DNA from 3 places in the Streptomyces sp. NBC_00876 genome. Region 1 is predicted to be linked to each of the others. Evidence: riboswitches for the same ligand, from Rfam matches in the RefSeq annotation. Region 1 holds a riboswitch; each other region holds the start of a gene.
What was found. A riboswitch is a leader RNA that binds a small molecule or an ion and turns the genes downstream of it on or off. The one in region 1 is predicted to bind S-adenosylmethionine.
Positions count from the first base shown of each region.

Region 2: it holds a riboswitch for S-adenosylmethionine, as region 1 does, so the genes downstream of both, OG782_RS32370 (hypothetical protein) here and OG782_RS09585 (aminotransferase class V-fold PLP-dependent enzyme) in region 1, are expected to answer to the same signal.
Region 3: it holds a riboswitch for S-adenosylmethionine, as region 1 does, so the genes downstream of both, thrC (threonine synthase) here and OG782_RS09585 (aminotransferase class V-fold PLP-dependent enzyme) in region 1, are expected to answer to the same signal.

Region 1 is NZ_CP108800.1:2,179,196-2,184,891, reverse strand. It holds gene OG782_RS09600 (Rieske 2Fe-2S domain-containing protein) at 1-774, shown strand, start outside; gene OG782_RS09595 (cytochrome bc complex cytochrome b subunit) at 771-2,396, shown strand; gene trpD (anthranilate phosphoribosyltransferase) at 2,520-3,584, shown strand; SAM riboswitch class IV at 3,668-3,785, shown strand; gene OG782_RS09585 (aminotransferase class V-fold PLP-dependent enzyme) at 3,960-5,336, shown strand; gene OG782_RS09580 (Lrp/AsnC family transcriptional regulator) at 5,408-5,689, opposite strand; gene OG782_RS09575 (rhomboid family intramembrane serine protease) at 5,686-5,696, opposite strand, start outside.
Region 2 is NZ_CP108800.1:7,390,231-7,395,926, forward strand. It holds partial or broken gene OG782_RS32360 (SAM-dependent methyltransferase) at 1-457, shown strand, start outside; gene OG782_RS32365 (phosphocholine-specific phospholipase C) at 636-2,702, shown strand; SAM riboswitch class IV at 2,822-2,931, shown strand; gene OG782_RS32370 (hypothetical protein) at 2,979-3,374, shown strand; gene OG782_RS32375 (LacI family DNA-binding transcriptional regulator) at 3,883-4,890, shown strand; gene OG782_RS32380 (GH12 family glycosyl hydrolase domain-containing protein) at 4,957-5,670, opposite strand.
Region 3 is NZ_CP108800.1:4,746,734-4,752,429, reverse strand. It holds gene groL (chaperonin GroEL) at 1-215, opposite strand, end outside; gene OG782_RS20815 (cold-shock protein) at 542-748, opposite strand; gene OG782_RS20810 (MoaD/ThiS family protein) at 1,205-1,483, opposite strand; gene thrC (threonine synthase) at 1,525-2,817, opposite strand; SAM riboswitch class I at 2,835-2,961, opposite strand; gene OG782_RS20800 (glucosyl-3-phosphoglycerate synthase) at 3,116-4,075, shown strand; gene OG782_RS20795 (trehalose-6-phosphate synthase) at 4,129-5,520, shown strand; gene otsB (trehalose-phosphatase) at 5,497-5,696, opposite strand, start outside.

The sequences.
Region 1 (5,696 bases):
CTCAACTTCTCCCTGGGTCTGACCCTGGGCGTGGCGCTCTTCGCGATCGGCGCGGGTGCCGTCCACTGGGCGCGCACGCTGATGTCCGACGTGGAGGTCGCCGACGAGCGGCACGCGATCGCGGCCGAGCCCGAGGTCAAGGCGAAGGTTCTCGCCGACTTCGCGGCAGGTGCCGAGGAGTCCGCGTTCGGCCGGCGCAAGCTCATCCGCAACACCATGTTCGGCGCGCTGGCCCTGGTGCCGCTCGCCGGTGTGGTGCTGCTGCGCGACCTCGGTCCGCTGCCGGAGAAGAAGCTCCGCTCGACCCTGTGGGCCAAGGGCAAGCAGCTCATCAACATGAACACGATGGAGCCGCTGCGTCCCGAGGACGTCATCGTCGGTTCGCTGACCTTCGCCATGCCCGAGGGCCTGGAGGAGGACGCGCACGACTTCCAGACGCAGATCGCCAAGGCCGCGCTGATGATCATCCGCATCGAGCCGGACAACATCAAGGACAAGCGCGAGCGTGAGTGGGCCCACGAGGGAATCGTGGCCTTCTCCAAGATCTGCACCCACGTCGGCTGCCCGATCAGCCTGTACGAGCAGCAGACGCACCACGTGCTCTGCCCGTGCCACCAGTCCACCTTCGACCTCTCCGACGGCGCCCGCGTCATCTTCGGTCCGGCCGGTCACGCTCTTCCGCAGCTGCGGATCGGCGTGAACAGCGAGGGCAACCTCGAGGCGCTCGGTGACTTCGAAGAGCCCGTCGGTCCTGCATTCTGGGAGCGCGGATGAGTACTGCGACCGATACGAAGCGCAAGGCGCCCGCCGGTGAGAAGGTTGCCGACTGGGCGGACGGCCGGCTCGGGATCTACTCCCTGGCCAAGGCCAACATGCGCAAGATCTTCCCGGACCACTGGTCCTTCATGCTCGGTGAGATCTGCCTCTACAGCTTCATCATCATCATCCTCACGGGTGTGTATCTGACGCTGTTCTTCCACCCGAGCATGAACGAGGTCGTGTACCACGGCCCGTACGAGCCCATGCAGGGCATCCGGATGTCCGAGGCCTACGCCTCGACGCTGGACATCAGCTTCGACGTCCGCGGTGGTCTGCTCGTCCGGCAGATCCACCACTGGGCCGCGCTGATCTTCCTGGCCGGCATGTTCGTGCACATGATGCGCGTGTTCTTCACGGGCGCGTTCCGCAAGCCCCGCGAGATCAACTGGATGTTCGGCTTCCTGCTGTTCGTCCTCGGCATGTTCACCGGCTTCACCGGCTACTCGCTCCCGGACGACCTGCTCTCGGGTACGGGTGTCCGCTTCACCCAGGGCGCGATCCTGGCCACGCCGGTCGTCGGTACGTACATCTCGATGTTCCTGTTCGGCGGGGAGTTCCCGGGCGGCGACTTCGTCGCACGGTTCTACTCGATCCACATCCTGCTGCTGCCGGGCATCATGCTCGGGCTGCTGGTGGGCCACCTGATCCTGGTCTTCTACCACAAGCACACGCAGTTCGCGGGTCCCGGCCGGACCAACAAGAACGTCGTGGGCATGCCGCTGCTGCCGGTGTACATGGCGAAGGCCGGAGGGTTCTTCTTCCTGGTCTTCGGCGTCATCGCCGTCATCGCGGGCATCGCCTCGATCAACCCGATCTGGGCCATCGGCCCGTACCGCCCGGACCAGGTGTCCACCGGCGCACAGCCCGACTGGTACATGGGCTTCGCCGAGGGTCTGATCCGAGTGATGCCCGGCTGGGAGATCAACCTCTGGGGCCACACGCTCGTCCTGGGTGTGTTCATCCCGCTGATGGCCTTCGGGCTGGTGCTCGCGATCATCGCGGTCTACCCGTTCATCGAGTCCTGGATCACCGGGGACAAGCGCGAGCACCACATCCTGGACCGCCCGCGCAACACCCCCACCCGTACGGCCTTCGGCGTCGCCTGGATCACCGAGTACGTCATCGTCTTCATCGGCGGTGGCAACGACCTGTGGGCCACGCACTTCCACCTGTCGCTGAACGCCATCTCGTGGTTCGTCCGGATCTTCATCTTCGTGGGCCCGGTCATCGCGTTCATCGTGACCAGGCGGATCTGCCTCGGCCTTCAGCGCCGGGACAAGGAGAAGGTGCTGCACGGACGCGAGTCCGGTCTCATCAAGCGCCTGCCGCACGGTGAGTTCGTCGAGGTCCACGAGCCGCTCTCACCGGCGCAGCTGCACACGCTCACCGCGCACGAGCAGTACAAGCCGGTCGAGATCGGCCCGACGGTCGACGAGAACGGTGTCCGGCGCAAGGTGTCCCCGGTGCAGAAGCTGCGGGCCAGGCTCAGCAAGGGCTACTACGGCGAGAACAACCAGATCGCCAAGCCCACCGCCGAGGAGTACAAGGAGATCAACAGCGGCCACGGCCACCACTGATCACCTGAACTGATCGCCACAGCAGGAGCCCCGTCCGTTCGATGGACGGGGCTCTTCGCTGTCCCCGGGGCTCGATAGGGTGGTCGCATCCCCTTTATCGGCTGTGGACCCCAGGAGTGGACCATGAACGTTGTGACCCCGGTCGGCGGCGACAGCGTGGCGGCCCGTTCCTGGCCGGGCGTGCTGATCCCGCTGCTGCGCGGCGAGGACCTGAGCGCCGACGACACCGCGTGGGCGATGGACCGCATCATGAGCGGCGCGGCGACCGACGCGCAGATCGCCGGCTTCGCCGTGGCGCTCCGCGCGAAGGGCGAGACCGTCACCGAGGTGTCCGGTCTGGTCCGTGCGATGTACGAGCACGCCACCACCATCGAGGTGCCCGGCCGTACGGTCGACATCGTCGGCACCGGCGGCGACATGGCCAAGACGGTCAACATCTCCACCATGTCGGCGATCGTCGTGGCCGGAGCCGGTGCCAAGGTCGTCAAGCACGGCAACCGTGCCTCCTCGTCGGCCAGCGGTTCCTCCGACGTCCTGGGCAAGCTCGGCGTCAATCTCGACCTGCCTGCGCAGCGTGTCGTCGAGGTCGCGGAGGAGGCGGGCATCACCTTCTGCTTCGCGGTGAAGTTCCACCCGGCCCTGCGGCACGCGGCGAAGGCCCGCTCGGAGCTCGGCGCGCCGACCACGTTCAACATCCTCGGGCCGCTCACCAACCCGGCCAGGGTCCGCTCGCAGGCCATCGGTGTCGCCGACCTGCGGATGGCCCCCATCGTCGCGGGTGTCCTCGCGGAGCGCGGCAACTCCGCCCTGGTCTTCCGCGGCGACGACGGTCTGGACGAGCTGACCACCACCGCGACCTCCCGCGTCTGGGTGGCCAGGAACGGGGTGGTGCGCGAGGAGGCCTTCGACCCGCGCGACGTCGGCCTCGACCTGGTGCCGGTGGAGGCGCTGCGGGGCGCCGACGCCTCGTACAACGCCGATGTGGCCCGCCGGCTGCTCGCGGGGGAGACCGGGCCCGTACGGGACGCCGTCCTGCTCAACTCGGCGGCGGCGCTGGTCGCGCTGGACCCGGGCGAGGGGACGCTCACCGAGCAGCTGACCGCCGGTATGGCGAAGGCCGCCGAGTCCATCGACTCGGGGGCGGCCGGGCGCGCGCTGGAGAGATGGGTCGTGGCCAGCAACGCCTGAACGCACGGGATGTGAGGCAGGGCGCAGTCCGTCATACGGACTGCGCCTTGCGTGTTTCCGTACGTATGGCAAGATGCTGGGCAGGTCATGAGTGACAGCGACTACGGCCCCGGCCCGCTGTCCGGCAACCCTCCGTCCGTGGCGGGGTGCCCCGGGTGAAGACCAGGCCGCAGGCAGCGAGGTCTGCGGCAAGCGCGGACCCCTCGACATCGTGAGATGTCCACCCGTGGGGTCCTGGTCCTCAGGGAGCCTCTTGTGAGCAAGCGAATGCGATAGGGCTTTTCGGCCCTCCTCCGCACACCCCTCTTTCTTCCTTCCGTGCTGCCGCGTATCCGCAGGCACGCGGAATTCGCCTGCCTGTTACGGGAGTTCGCCATGTCTGTCTTCACCGCTGCCACCGACCAGTCCATTTGTGCGCCTCTGCCGGTTCTGGGCAAGGATGTGACGGTTCCGCTGGTCACCGGCGGTGAGGTCACCTACGCCGCGCTGGACTACGCCGCCAGCGCCCCGGCCCTGCAGCGGGTGTGGGACGACGTCGCCGCCTACGCCCCGTACTACGGCAGCGTCCACCGCGGTGCCGGATACCTCTCGCAGCTCTCCACGGACCTCTTCGAGTCCAGCCGCGTCACCGTCGCGGAGTTCCTCGGCTGCCGCCCCGACGACCAGGTGATCTTCACCCGGTCGACCACGGACTCGCTCAACCTGCTGGCCGCGGCCGTGCCCGCCGACTGCCAGGTGTTCGTGTACGAGACCGAGCACCACGCCTCGCTGCTGCCCTGGCGCGACGCCCGGGTGACGTACCTGAACGCCCCGCGCACCCCGGCCCAGGCCGTCGCCACGCTCGAGCGGGCGCTCGCCGACCGGGACCCCTACGGCCCCGCGCTGGTCTGCGTCACCGGCGCCTCCAACGTCACCGGCGAGCTGTGGCCGGTCAAGGAGCTCGCCGCCGCCGCGCACGCCCATGGCGCACGGATCGTGCTGGACGCCGCCCAGCTCGCCCCGCACCACCCCGTCGACATCGCCGAGCTGGACGTCGACTGGGTCGCCTTCTCCGGACACAAGCTGTACGCGCCGTTCGGCTCGGGCGTCCTCGCCGGCCGCTCCGACTGGCTGCGCGACGCCGAGCCCTACCTGGCCGGCGGCGGCGCCTCCCGCAAGGTCGCCCGGCGCACCGACGGCGGGGTGGACGTCGAGTGGCACACCACCGCCGCCCGCCACGAGGCCGGCTCGCCCAACGTCATCGGCGTCTACTCCATCGCCTCCGCCTGCAAGGCGCTCACCGAGGCCGGATTCGACAGCCTGGTCGCCCGCGAGCAGCAGCTGGTCTCCGCGGTCCGCGCCGGACTCGCCGAGGTGCCCGAGGTCAAGGTGCTCTCGCTGTTCGGCGACGACGCCCCGCGGGTCGGCGTCATCTCCTTCGTGGTGGAGGGCTGGAACAGCTCGCACTTCGCCGCGGCGCTCTCCGCCGAGTACGGCATCGGGGTGCGCGACGGCCTGTTCTGCGCCCACCCGCTGGTGCGCACCCTGCTCGGCAGCGACCCGCAGGACGTCGGCGAGTGCGGCGCGCCGGAGGCCGAGCCGGGTGAGCGGTCCCTCAACGCGATCCGGGTCAGCTTCGGCGCCGGTACGCCGGACGAGCACATCGAGCGTTTCCTGCGGGCCGTCGGGGAGCTCGTCAGCGAGGGCGCCCAGTGGAAGTACCGCACCGAGGACGGCCGTTGCGTCCCGGACCGGGGCACGGCGCAGATCTGAGGCCCGTCAGCACGTGGGGCCGGGTACGGACAGCTGTCCGTACCCGGCCCCACGTGCTGACGCCTAGGCGTCTAGGCGTCCAGACCGATGGCGAAGGCCGCCTCCAGGTCGTGCTGCGAGTACGTACGGAACGCCACGTGGGTGTCGGTTCCCTCGACACCGGGGATCTTGCTGATCCGGCCGGGGATGACATCGGCGAGATCGTCGTGCTTGGCCACCCGGACCATGGCGATCAGGTCGTACGTACCGGTGACCGAGAAGACCTCGCTGACGCTGTCCAGGGCCGCGATGGCCTCGGCGATCTCGGGAATCCGGTCCACGCTGGTTTTGATGAGCACGATCGCGGTGATCACGGCTGGC
Region 2 (5,696 bases), 5.2 Mb from region 1:
GGAAGGGGTGACGGCCTACCTCGATGCCGATGTGCGGGAGCCGGAGCGGATTCTGGAGCCGGCGGGCGAGATCCTCGACTTCGAGCGCCCCGTCGCGCTGTCGTTGATCGCGTTGATGCACTTCGTCGCCGATGGTGAGGACGGCGCCGACGGTGCGCACGAGCTGGTGGAGCGGCTCGTCGCGCGGCTCGCTCCCGGCAGCTACCTCGTGCTGTCCCAGCTCACCAGTGACTTCGACCCGGAGAACGTCGAGCAGGGCGTGGCCTCCTACGCCGCGGGCGGGGTGACACTCGTGCCCCGGTCGCGCGCGCGTGTGCGCAGGTTCTTCGAAGGGCTGGAATGGGTCGAACCGGGCGTCGTCCAGGTGGTCGACTGGCACCCGGAGCTCAACCTCCGCGAGCTCCCGGTGGAGACTCAGCCCGTTTCGGTCTACGGGGCTGTGGCCCGGAAACCGTAGGGGCAGGGGAACATTGGCCGGCTGTTCCGATTGGATCCGTTCCGTTCCGGTCCGTTGCCGTCTGTTCGGCCGAAAGCCACCGCGTGCACACTGCACGGGCCTTCCGTAGGCGTGCCGATTCTGGAAAACTCCAGTCGCTTTCGCCCCACGTCCCCTCACCCCGCAGAGGCCCCCACCCATGGCTGAACTGAACCGTCGCCGGCTCCTGCAACTCGCCGGAGGCACCGCAGCCTTCACCGCGTTGTCGTCCAGCATCGCCCGCGCCGCCTCCCTTCCCGCGCGGGGGCGTACCGGAACGCTCCAGGACGTCGAGCACATCGTCGTACTCATGCAGGAGAACCGTTCCTTCGACCACTACTTCGGCACGATGAAGGGTGTACGCGGATACGGTGACCCGCGGCCGGTCACGCTTCCCAGCGGAAAGCCGGTCTGGCACCAGAAGGATCTTCTCGGCAGGGAGGTGCTGCCCTTCCGGCCGCCGGCCGACGATCTCGGGATGCAGTTCCTCCAGGACCTGAACCACGACTGGGCGGGCGGTCACTGGGCGTTCAACAAGGGCGCGTACGACAAGTGGGTGCCTGCCAAGACGGCGACCACGATGGCCCACCTCACCCGTGAGGACATCCCGTTCCACTACGCCCTCGCCGACGCGTTCACCGTCTGCGATGCCTACCACTGCTCGTTCATCGGGTCGACCGACCCGAACCGCTACTACCTGTGGAGCGGATACACCGGGAACGACCGCACCGGTGGCGGTCCCGTGCTCGGCAACGACGAGTCCGGGTACGGCTGGACCACCTACCCCGAGCGCCTGGAGCAGGCCGGGGTGTCGTGGAAGGTCTACCAGGACATCGGCGACGGGCTCGACGCCGACGGGTCCTGGGGGTGGATCGATGATGCCTACCGAGGGACGTACGGCGACAACTCGCTCCTCTACTTCAACAATTATCGCAATGCCGCACCCGGGGATCCGCTCCACGACAAGGCGCGCACGGGAACGGACATCAAGAACGGCGGCGGGCTCCTCGACGACCTGAAGGCCGACATCCAGGCCGGGACGCTTCCGAAGGTGTCGTGGATCGTCGCCCCCGAGGCCTTCAGTGAGCACCCCAACTGGCCCGCGAATTACGGCGCCTGGTACATCGCGCAGGTGCTGGACGCACTGACCGCCGATCCCGAGGTCTGGGGCAGGACGGCTCTCTTCATCACCTACGACGAGAACGACGGCTTCTTCGATCACGTGGTGCCGCCGTTCGTGCCGTCCGGCGCCTCCCAGGGCCTGTCCACCGTGGACACCTCCGCCGACTACTTCCCCGGCGACATCCGGTACGTGGCAGGGCCGTACGGGCTCGGCCAGCGCGTACCCATGATGGTCGTGTCCCCGTGGAGCACCGGCGGGTACGCGTGCTCGGAGGTCTTCGACCACACCTCCGTCATCCGGTTCATGGAGGAGCGCTTCGGTGTGCGCGAGCCCAACATCTCGCCCTGGCGGCGCGCCATCTGCGGCGACCTCACCTCCGCCTTCGACTTCCGCCGTACCGACACCTCGTCGCCCTCGTTGCCGTCGACCGCCGCCTACGAGCCCCCGGACGGCGACCGGCACCCCGACTACAAACCCGCGCCGCCCGCCACCGGCAGTGTGCCCAAGCAGGAGAAGGGGTCCCGTCCCACCCGGCCGCTGCGCTACGCGCCCTTCGTCGACGGCGCCGCCGACCCGGCCACCGGGAAGTTCCGTCTCACCTTCAGCGGCGGTGCGGACGCCGGTGCGCAGTTCCTGGTGACGTCCGCCAACCGGATCGACGGGCCCTGGACGTACACCACCGAGGCGGGGAAGTCGCTGTCGGACGCCTGGAACACCGCCTACTCGCAGGGGGTGACCGACCTCACCGTCCACGGCCCGAACGGCTTCCTGCGTGCCTTCCGGGCCCCCGGCAAGACAGCCGGCCCCGAGGTGACGGCACGTCATACAGCCGTCGGTGGAAAGCTTGAGCTCACCCTGTCCAACGCAGGCTCCGGCGCCGTCCACCTCACCGTCCGCAGCGCGGTCGGATACGGGGGAGCGGCGCAGACCTTCACCGTCGGTGCCGGGGCGACCGTGAAGCACACCCTTGACCTGCGAAGCAGCAAGCGCTGGTACGACGTCACCGTCACCTCCGACGCGGACGCGGGCTTCCTGCGCCGTTTCGCCGGGCACGTCGAGACGGGCGAATCCGGTTCGAGCGACCCGGGTCTCATCACCGGCTGAGTGCGGCGGACCCGGCGGACCGGACGGGACACGTGGGGGTGGCGCCCGGGTACGGGCGCTCCCGTACGTTCCTGACCACCCGTCGGGTCGTGCTGTTCGTGTGGGTTAGAGTTTCCTCGGGTCATGAGTTCCAGCGCACAGCCCCGGCTTGCTGGACGGCACCCCGCTCCGCTGCGGGTGCTCCGGGTGACGACCTGCCCCGTGCGCAGGGCACGGGGAACAGCGGACCGCGGTGCAGGGCACTCGGGGTCCCACAACCCGGAAGGCGAGCCCGTCATGCTGCGTCATCTCCCCCAGAACGACTCCGTCCTGAACGACGGCTGCGCACGGTACGCCGCGGGCCACCATGTGCACTGGATCCACGCCAAGAAGTGCCGGCAGGAGCCCGGGCAGGCCGTCGAGATCCTGCTCACCGCGGGCGACGTCCGTGACGACGGATGGGTCGAACTGCGGCCCGCCTTCGACTACGCGGGACACCTCCCCGAGGTGTGGACCCATGCGCCGGACGTGCTGCGGACGAGGCTCGCCGGTCACCGCGGACGCGTGTACTGGCTGGAGCTGTGGCATGCGCTGAAGCTCGTCGACGCCGGCGGCAAGGTGGAGGGACTGGTCAACGTCGGGTTCGAGGGCGGGGTCCTGTGCGACGCCGCGCGCGGCGGCGGACAGGCGTAGATCCACGGCTGGACCGGGCCGCAGAGCGAGGGGTCGCAATCGGGTCACCGCACACCGAGCGGGGGAGCGGGTTCTCCTGGAAGGACGACCGGTTCGCGGAGTACCGCAACGACGGACCGGGCTCCGGTGCGGGCAGCGGCGACCGGCCGCAGCTCACCGATGCCGGTGCGGCCGGTCAGGAGATCGCCGACTGACTGGGCGACTGGACACCGCCGGCGGCCCGAGGCGCGCAGTCACCCGGTCCCGCTGATGTTCCGAACCGGGTGTCCGGCATATCGTGGCGGTAGCCCCATGGCTGCTGCCATGGCCGGAACGAGCGGGAGGCGATGAGTCGAAGCGCTTCGACGCTGCTATGGACACGCTGTGTGTGCGGGTCTAGTCTCGCATCATCTGCGCATGTCGCAGGCGGAGGGTGGCCAGTCGAAGCGCTTCGCCTCATCTGGCCGAACTGTCGCAGCAGGCCGGTATGCGTGCCGGTGTCCGACGTCGTCACGTGATGGAGAGCTGAATGGTCACCCTGGCCGAGGTCGCGCAGCATGCCGGAGTCTCGGCGAGCACGGTGAGCTACGTCCTCAGTGGGAAACGCTCCATCTCGGTGCCCACCAGGCAGCGCGTGGAGCAGAGCATCCAGCAGCTCGGCTACCACCCCAACGCCGGTGCGCGGGCGCTGGCGAGCAGCCGGTCGAACATCATCGCGCTGATGGTCCCCCTGCGTACCGACATGTACGTCCCCGTGATGATGGAGATCGCCATCGCGGTTGCCACCACGGCCCGTACCCACGGCTACGACGTCCTGCTCCTCACCGGGGAGGAGGGCCCCGCGGCGGTGCGGCGCATCGCGGGCAGCTCGCTCGCCGACGCGATGATCCTGATGGACGTCGAACTGCACGACGAGCGGCTGCCGTTGCTGCGCGAGACCGACCGCGCGGCCGTGCTCATCGGACTGCCCGCCGACACCGACGGGCTGACCTGTGTGGATCTCGACTTCGAGGCGACCGGAGCGCTCTGCGTGGAGCACCTCGCCGGCCTCGGTCATCGCGAGGTCGCCGTGATCGGCGAGGCGGCCGCCGTATACGAGCGGCACACCGGCTTCGCCGAGCGGACCGTCGACGGAGTGCGTGCCAAGGCGCAGGAGACCGGCGTGCGGGTGCTGCACCGGCCCTGCGAGGGCGGCTACCCGGCGATGGCCCAGACCCTGTCGCGGATATTCGACGAGCGTCCCGGCACCACCGGGTTCATCGTGCAGAACGAGTCGGCGGTGGAGCCGCTGCTCAACCTGCTGAGGCAGCAGGGCCGGGCCGTCCCCGAGGACGTGTCGGTGGTCGCGATCTGTCCCGAGCAGGTGGCCTCGCAGGCCTCGGTACGGCTCACCTCGGTGGCCATCCCCGCGCAGGAGATGGGGCGCCGCTCGGTCGAGCAGGTCGTCGCCAAGCTCTCCGGCCGCGGCACGGACGAAGTCGAGCTGCTGGCGCCGGAACTGACGGTGCGGGAGAGTACCGGCCCCGCCCCGAAGTAGTCCTGGCGCCCCACCCGAGCGCGCGAGCCGGCCCCCGTGCGGGGGCCGGCTCCTTGTGCGTACGGATCAGCTCGAGGAGACACCGAATCCGTTCGTGGTGAAGTCCAGTCCGCCCGGCGACGAGGTGATCTCGTAGCCGAACTGGACGTCACCGATGGTCTCGTTGCCCCACCAGCCCTTGGTGTCCTTGATCCACTTCAGGATCGGCAGGATGTCCACCGATCCCGACGTGGAGTCCGAGGTGCGCAGGAACGAGAAGACCTGGTTGGCCCCGTTGTCGCCCTTGTAGACGGTCCAGGTGTGACCGCCGAGCGTCAGCGTTCCCTGCGAGGTGCCGAGCGGGCCCACGGCGCCGTTGTAGTTGACCCAGAGCATGACCTCGTAGTCGTAGTCGCTGTCCCAGATGTCGTACGAGGTGTTGTACGCGCCGGACGACGGGACGGTGACGTTGTAGTTGCTGGTGAGCGACGACAGCGAGGTGATGGACTTGCCGACCACCTTCTTCGCGTTGGGGTACGACTTGATGCCGCCCGTGTTCGGGTGGTCGGCCCGAACACCCCAGTTGCTGGAGGAGTTGGCCCAGATGGACTGCGAACCTGCGCCGGAACCCCAGATGTTGTTGTAGAGGGTGTATCCGTCGGACGTGGTGTAGTTGCCCCACTGGTCCGAGGAGGACCAGATCGCGGCCTGAGCGGGGGCGGCGGCGAAGCCGATGAGGGCCGCCACTGCCGTCGCCGAGGCCGTCGCGAACCTGCTGAGCGTGCGGGTACGTCGTGCCATGGTTGTCCCTTCCATGGTGGGGGGGG
Region 3 (5,696 bases), 2.6 Mb from region 1:
AGCTCCGCACCGATCTTCTCGTACGGGTCCTCCAGCTCGATCTCCTTGGCGATGGAGACACCATCGTTGGTGATCGTGGGGGCGCCCCACTTCTTCTCAAGGACGACGTTGCGGCCCTTGGGGCCGAGGGTGACCTTGACGGCGTCGGCGAGCTGGTTCATGCCGCGCTCAAGACCGCGCCGGGCCTCCTCGTCGAAGGCGATGATCTTGGCCATATGAAGTGGTCCTCCCGGACAGGGGTGGATTTCTCCGGACCGAGAGGCGCCCGCGACGGACGGCCTGCCTGTCTGCCGGTTCCTTGCCCCGGCAGACCTGCGGGCCTCACCGGCCCGGTCCAAGTTTCTGTCACTCTCACCCAGAGAGTGCTAACCAATAATTAGCACTCGACCCCCGAGAGTGCAAGCGTCCTCCTCGGAGTGTGGACAGCCGTACGGGGCGCGCGGAAGCGGCCCGGGACGCACGAAGGGCCCGTACCTGTGAGGTGCGGGCCCTTCGTGCGTGAGTAGTGTCGTTGGCCGACTGTGTCGTGGCCGTGCCGGGCTCAGCCGACGGCGAGCTTGACCATGTCCGCCTGCGGCCCCTTCTGGCCCTGCGAGATCTCGAATTCAACTCGCTGACCCTCTTCGAGGGTGCGGTACCCGTCCATCTGGATCGCGCTGTAGTGGACGAAAACATCCGCACCACCGTCGACCGCGATGAAGCCGTACCCCTTCTCCGCGTTGAACCACTTGACGGTGCCCTGAGCCATGCCTAACTCCCCTATTACTGGCCCTTGCACAGGACCGCACTTCGCGGGCCCGGGTCAGAACTCACCCTCCGACAGGAGAGGGTGCGTGCGCCGGAACGCGCCGACCGCGGCCGAATGTATCTGCCCAACTGCCCTCTGCAACAGGTCAATCGGACGAGAAATCTGGGCAGCACCGATCGCCCGAAGATGAGGAATCCACAAGAATGCAGGGCAAGTCGGGCCAGGCAAAGGCGACTTATGACTCAAGGGGAGTGAACACTTTGGCTGCATCTGGTCACGGCCAGGCGCATTCTCATATGCGGGCGGCACGGGCAGCGAAGGGGACTTCCCTCACTCTACCGCGCTCAACCATGCAGAATTGCCCCCTCCGCTTCTCTCGCAGAGGGGGCAATTCCGGTGACACGGTGAAGTCGGGCCGCGGGGGCGGCCCGGACGACGGGCCCGGGGGCCCGGGGCTCAGCAGCCGCCGGCGACGGCCGGGATGATCGAGATTCCGGCGCCGTCCGGGGTGACCGCTTCCAGGCCGCCCTCGAAGCGCACGTCGTCGTCGTTGACGTACACGTTCACGAAGCGCCGCAGCTTGCCCTGGTCGTCCAGGACGCGGGCGGCGATGCCCGGGTGGTCCTTCTCCAGGGACTCGATGACCTCGGAGAGGATCGCGCCCTCGGCCGGGACCTCGGCCTGGCCGCCCGTGTAGGTGCGGAGGATGGTGGGGATACGGACCTTGACGCTCATGGTGGGTGCCCTTCCTGAAGTCTCGGGTGGTCGAACGCTTCTCAGCTGGTGGCGAGTCCGGCGGCGCGGAAGGCTTCCAGGCTCGGGCGGATCGTGGCGCTCGCCTGCGAGGTGGCGGCCACCGCGTCCAGCGTCTTGAGGCCGTCGCCGGTGTTCAGGACGACGGTGGTGAGCGACGGGTCCAGCAGACCGGCCTCGATCAGCTTCTTCGTCACGCCGACCGTCACCCCGCCCGCGGTCTCGGCGAAGATGCCCTCGGTGCGGGCCAGCAGCTTGATCGCTTCGACGACCTGCTCGTCGTCGACGTCCTCGACGGCGCCGCCGGTGCGGCGGGCGATGTCCAGGACGTACGGGCCGTCGGCCGGGTTGCCGATCGCCAGGGACTTGGCGATCGTGTTCGGCTTCTGCGGCCGCACGACGTCGAGACCGGCCTTGAAGGCGGCGGAGACCGGGGAGCAGCCCTCGGCCTGGGCGCCGAAGATCTTGTACGGCTTGTCCTCGACCAGGCCGAGCCTGATCAGCTCCTGGAGACCCTTGTCGATCTTCGTGAGCTGCGAGCCGGACGCGATCGGGATGACGATCTGGTCGGGCAGCTGCCAGCCGAGCTGCTCGCAGATCTCGTAGGCGAGGGTCTTGGAACCCTCGCCGTAGTACGGGCGCAGGTTGACGTTGACGAAGCCCCAGCCCTCGCCGAGCGGGTCGCCGATGAGCTCGGAGCAGAAGCGGTTGACGTCGTCGTAGTTGCCCTCGATGCCGACCAGCTCACCGCCGTACACCGCGGCCATGACGACCTTGCCCTGCTCCAGGTCGTGCGGGATGAACACGCAGGACCGCAGGCCGGCGCGGGCGGCGGCGGCGCCCACCGCTCCGGCGAGGTTGCCGGTGGAGGAGCAGGACAGGGTGGTGAATCCGAAGGCGCGGGCGGCCTCGACGGCGATCGCGACGACACGGTCCTTGAAGGAGTGCGTCGGGTTGCCGGAGTCGTCCTTGACGTACAGGCCGCCGGTGACGCCCAGCTCACGGGCGAGGTTGTCGGCCTTGACCAGCTTGGTGAAGCCGGGGTTGATGTTGGGCTTGTCCGCGACGTCGGAGGGGACCGGCAGCAGCGGCGCGTAGCGCCAGATGTTGTTCGGACCGGCCTCGATGCGCTTCTTCAGCTCGTCCGGGGAGCCGCTCGGCAGGTCGTACGCCACTTCGAGCGGCCCGAAACAGGACGCGCAGGCGAAAATGGGGCCGAGTTCGAATCGCTCTCCGCATTCGCGGCAGGAAAGCGCCGCGGCGGGACCGAGGTCCACGGAAGATTCGGTGTTTGCTGCAACAGTCTCAACAGCCATGATGGCGAGGCCCTTTCTCCTCATCTTCCTCGTGACGCATTTCGCCACAAGACGGAATTGGCACCTTCCCCACCTGACCTCGCGGTCGGCAGGAGGGTTGCCGGGACTTCAACGGGCCGTTCCCTCAGTCCCTCTGGATGAGCGCTATGGCACTGGATCATGGATCCAGGCGTTTATCGGCGGACGGACCCCCGGCATGCGACGGTCATCTGCGTTGTTCAAGACTGTAACCGAAGCACCGGACTGTTGAGATAGTCGTCCGAACCGCGAGATGGATCACATACAGGGAGTATCGACCGTGCTGGAAGAGGTCGAACGCTGGCTGACCAGGCGTTCCTGGTCGGCCGCCGACCGCCCGCTGGAGCGTCTCCTGGCCGCCCGGGGCCCCGGCGGGAGTGCCGCCGGCCACGGCCGTGTGAGTGTCGTCCTGCCCGCCCTGAACGAGGCGGCGACGGTCGGGGACATCGTGGCGACGATCCGGCGCGAGCTCATGGAGAAGGTCCGGCTGGTCGACGAACTCGTGGTGATCGACTCCGGCTCCACGGACGCCACCGCCGAGGTCGCCCGCCGGGCCGGCGCCCGGGTGGTGCACCGGGACGCGATCCTCCCCCGCGTCCCCGCCGCCCCGGGCAAGGGCGAGGTGCTCTGGCGCTCACTCCTGGTGACCGGCGGCGACATCGTGTGCTTCATCGACGCGGACCTGAAGGACTTCTCTGCGGACTTCGTCTCCGGCATCGTCGGCCCGCTGCTGACCGACCCGGACGTGCAGTTCGTCAAGGCGATGTACGACCGCCCCCTCGACGGGACCGCAGGCCAGGGCGGCCGGGTGACCGAGCTGGTGGCCCGGCCGCTGCTCAATCTCCACTGGCCGCGGCTGGCCGGCTTCGTCCAGCCGCTGGGCGGCGAGTACGCCGTACGCCGCTCACTGCTGGAGCGGCTGCCCTTCCCGGTCGGTTACGGAGTGGAGCTGGGCCTGCTCGTCGACGCCCTGCACACCGTCGGCCTCGACGCGCTCGCCCAGGTGGACGTCGGGGTCAGGAAACACCGCCACCAGGACGGCCAGGCCCTGGGCCGGATGGCGGCCGCCATCTACCGCACCGCCCAGCTGCGGCTCTCCCGCGGGCACCTGGTCCGACCGTCGCTGACGCAGTTCGAGCGCGGCGAGCACGGTTTCGTCCCGCACACGTACGCGGTGGACACCGAGGAACGGCCGCCGATGCGGGAGATCGAGGAGTACGTGTCACGCCGCGCGGCGTGACAACGGCCGACTTCGCACGTTTGGGCGCTTCGCGATCGGGCTAGGTTCCGCCCATGGTCTCCGAGCACGCCCTCCAGCCCGCTGCCCAGGTCCTCGTCGCGTCCAACCGCGGCCCGGTGTCGTACGCCCTGCGCGAGGACGGTTCCCTCGACGCGAAACGGGGCGGCGGCGGACTCGTCTCCGGCCTGAGCGCCGTCGACGACAAGATGTGGGTGTGCGCCGCACTCGGGGACGGCGACCGCGAGGCGGTGCGGCGCGGGGTCGGCGAGCCGGGAGTCCGGATGCTCGACATCGACGCGGACGTGCACGCCGACGCGTACAACGGCATCGCCAACTCGGTGCTCTGGTTCGTCCACCACCTGCTCTACCAGACCCCCTTCGAGCCCGTCTTCGACGCGGAGTTCCGCCGGCAGTGGGCCTCCTTCGAGACGTACAACCGGGCCTTCGCCGAGGCGCTCGCCGAGGAGGCGGGCGAGGGTGCGGCGGTCCTCGTGCAGGACTACCACCTGGCGCTGGTGCCCGGCATGCTCCGCGAACTCCGCCCCGACCTGCGGATCGGCCACTTCTCGCACACCCCGTGGGCGCCCGTCGACTACTTCCGGATCCTGCCCGACGACATCGCCGAACAGCTGCTGCGCGGCATCCTGGGCGCCGACCGGGCGGCATTCCTGACCCGGCGCTGGGCGGACGCGTTCATCGGCTGCTGCACGGAGATCCTGGGCGGCACCGGCCACACCCGGATCGGTGTGCACGGGCTCGGCGCCGACGCGGACTTCCTGCGCCGGCGCGCGCACGAGGCGGACGTGGACGAGCGGATGGCGGCGCTGCGGGAGCAGGTGGGCCCCGGCCGGAAGACGATCGTGCGGGTGGACCGTACGGAACTGTCCAAGAACATCGTCCGCGGTCTGCACGCCTACCGCGCCCTGCTCGACGGCCGGCCCGAATGGCGCGGCCGCGTCGTGCACGTCGCGTTCGCCTACCCCTCGCGGCAGGACCTGGCGGTGTACCGGGAGTACACCGCCGAGGTGCAGCGCGTCGCCGACGCGATCAACGCGGCGTACGGGACGCCGGACTGGACCCCGGTCGTCCTCCACGTCAAGGACGACTTCGCCCGCTCGCTGGCCGCGTACCGGCTGGCCGACGTGGCGCTCGTCAACCCGATCCGGGACGGGATGAACCTGGTCGCCAAGGAGGTCCCGGTCGTCTCCGACCACGGCTGCGTGCTGGTGCTGTCGCGGGAGGCGGGGGCGTACGAGGAGCTGGGCGCCGACGCGATCACGGTGAACCCGTACGACGTGTCCGCCACCGCCGAGGCCCTGCACGAGGCGTTGACGACACCGGACGGCGAACGGGCGGAGCGCTCGAAGCGGCTGGCCGCGGCGGCCACCGCGCTGCCGCCGCAGCAGTGGTTCCTGGACCAGCTAGAGGCTCTGCGCGAGGGCTGACAGGAACTCCACGACGGCCCCCGGCCCCGGCACCAGCAGGTCGGCGCGCTCGGCCAGTTCCGGCACTTCCGCGCTGCCGCTGCAGATCAGCAGGCCGGGGGTGCCGTCGGGTCCCTCGGTGCGGAGTTTCTCCACGGCGGCGTAGGCGGCGAGGTCGCCCAGGTCGTCGCCCGCGT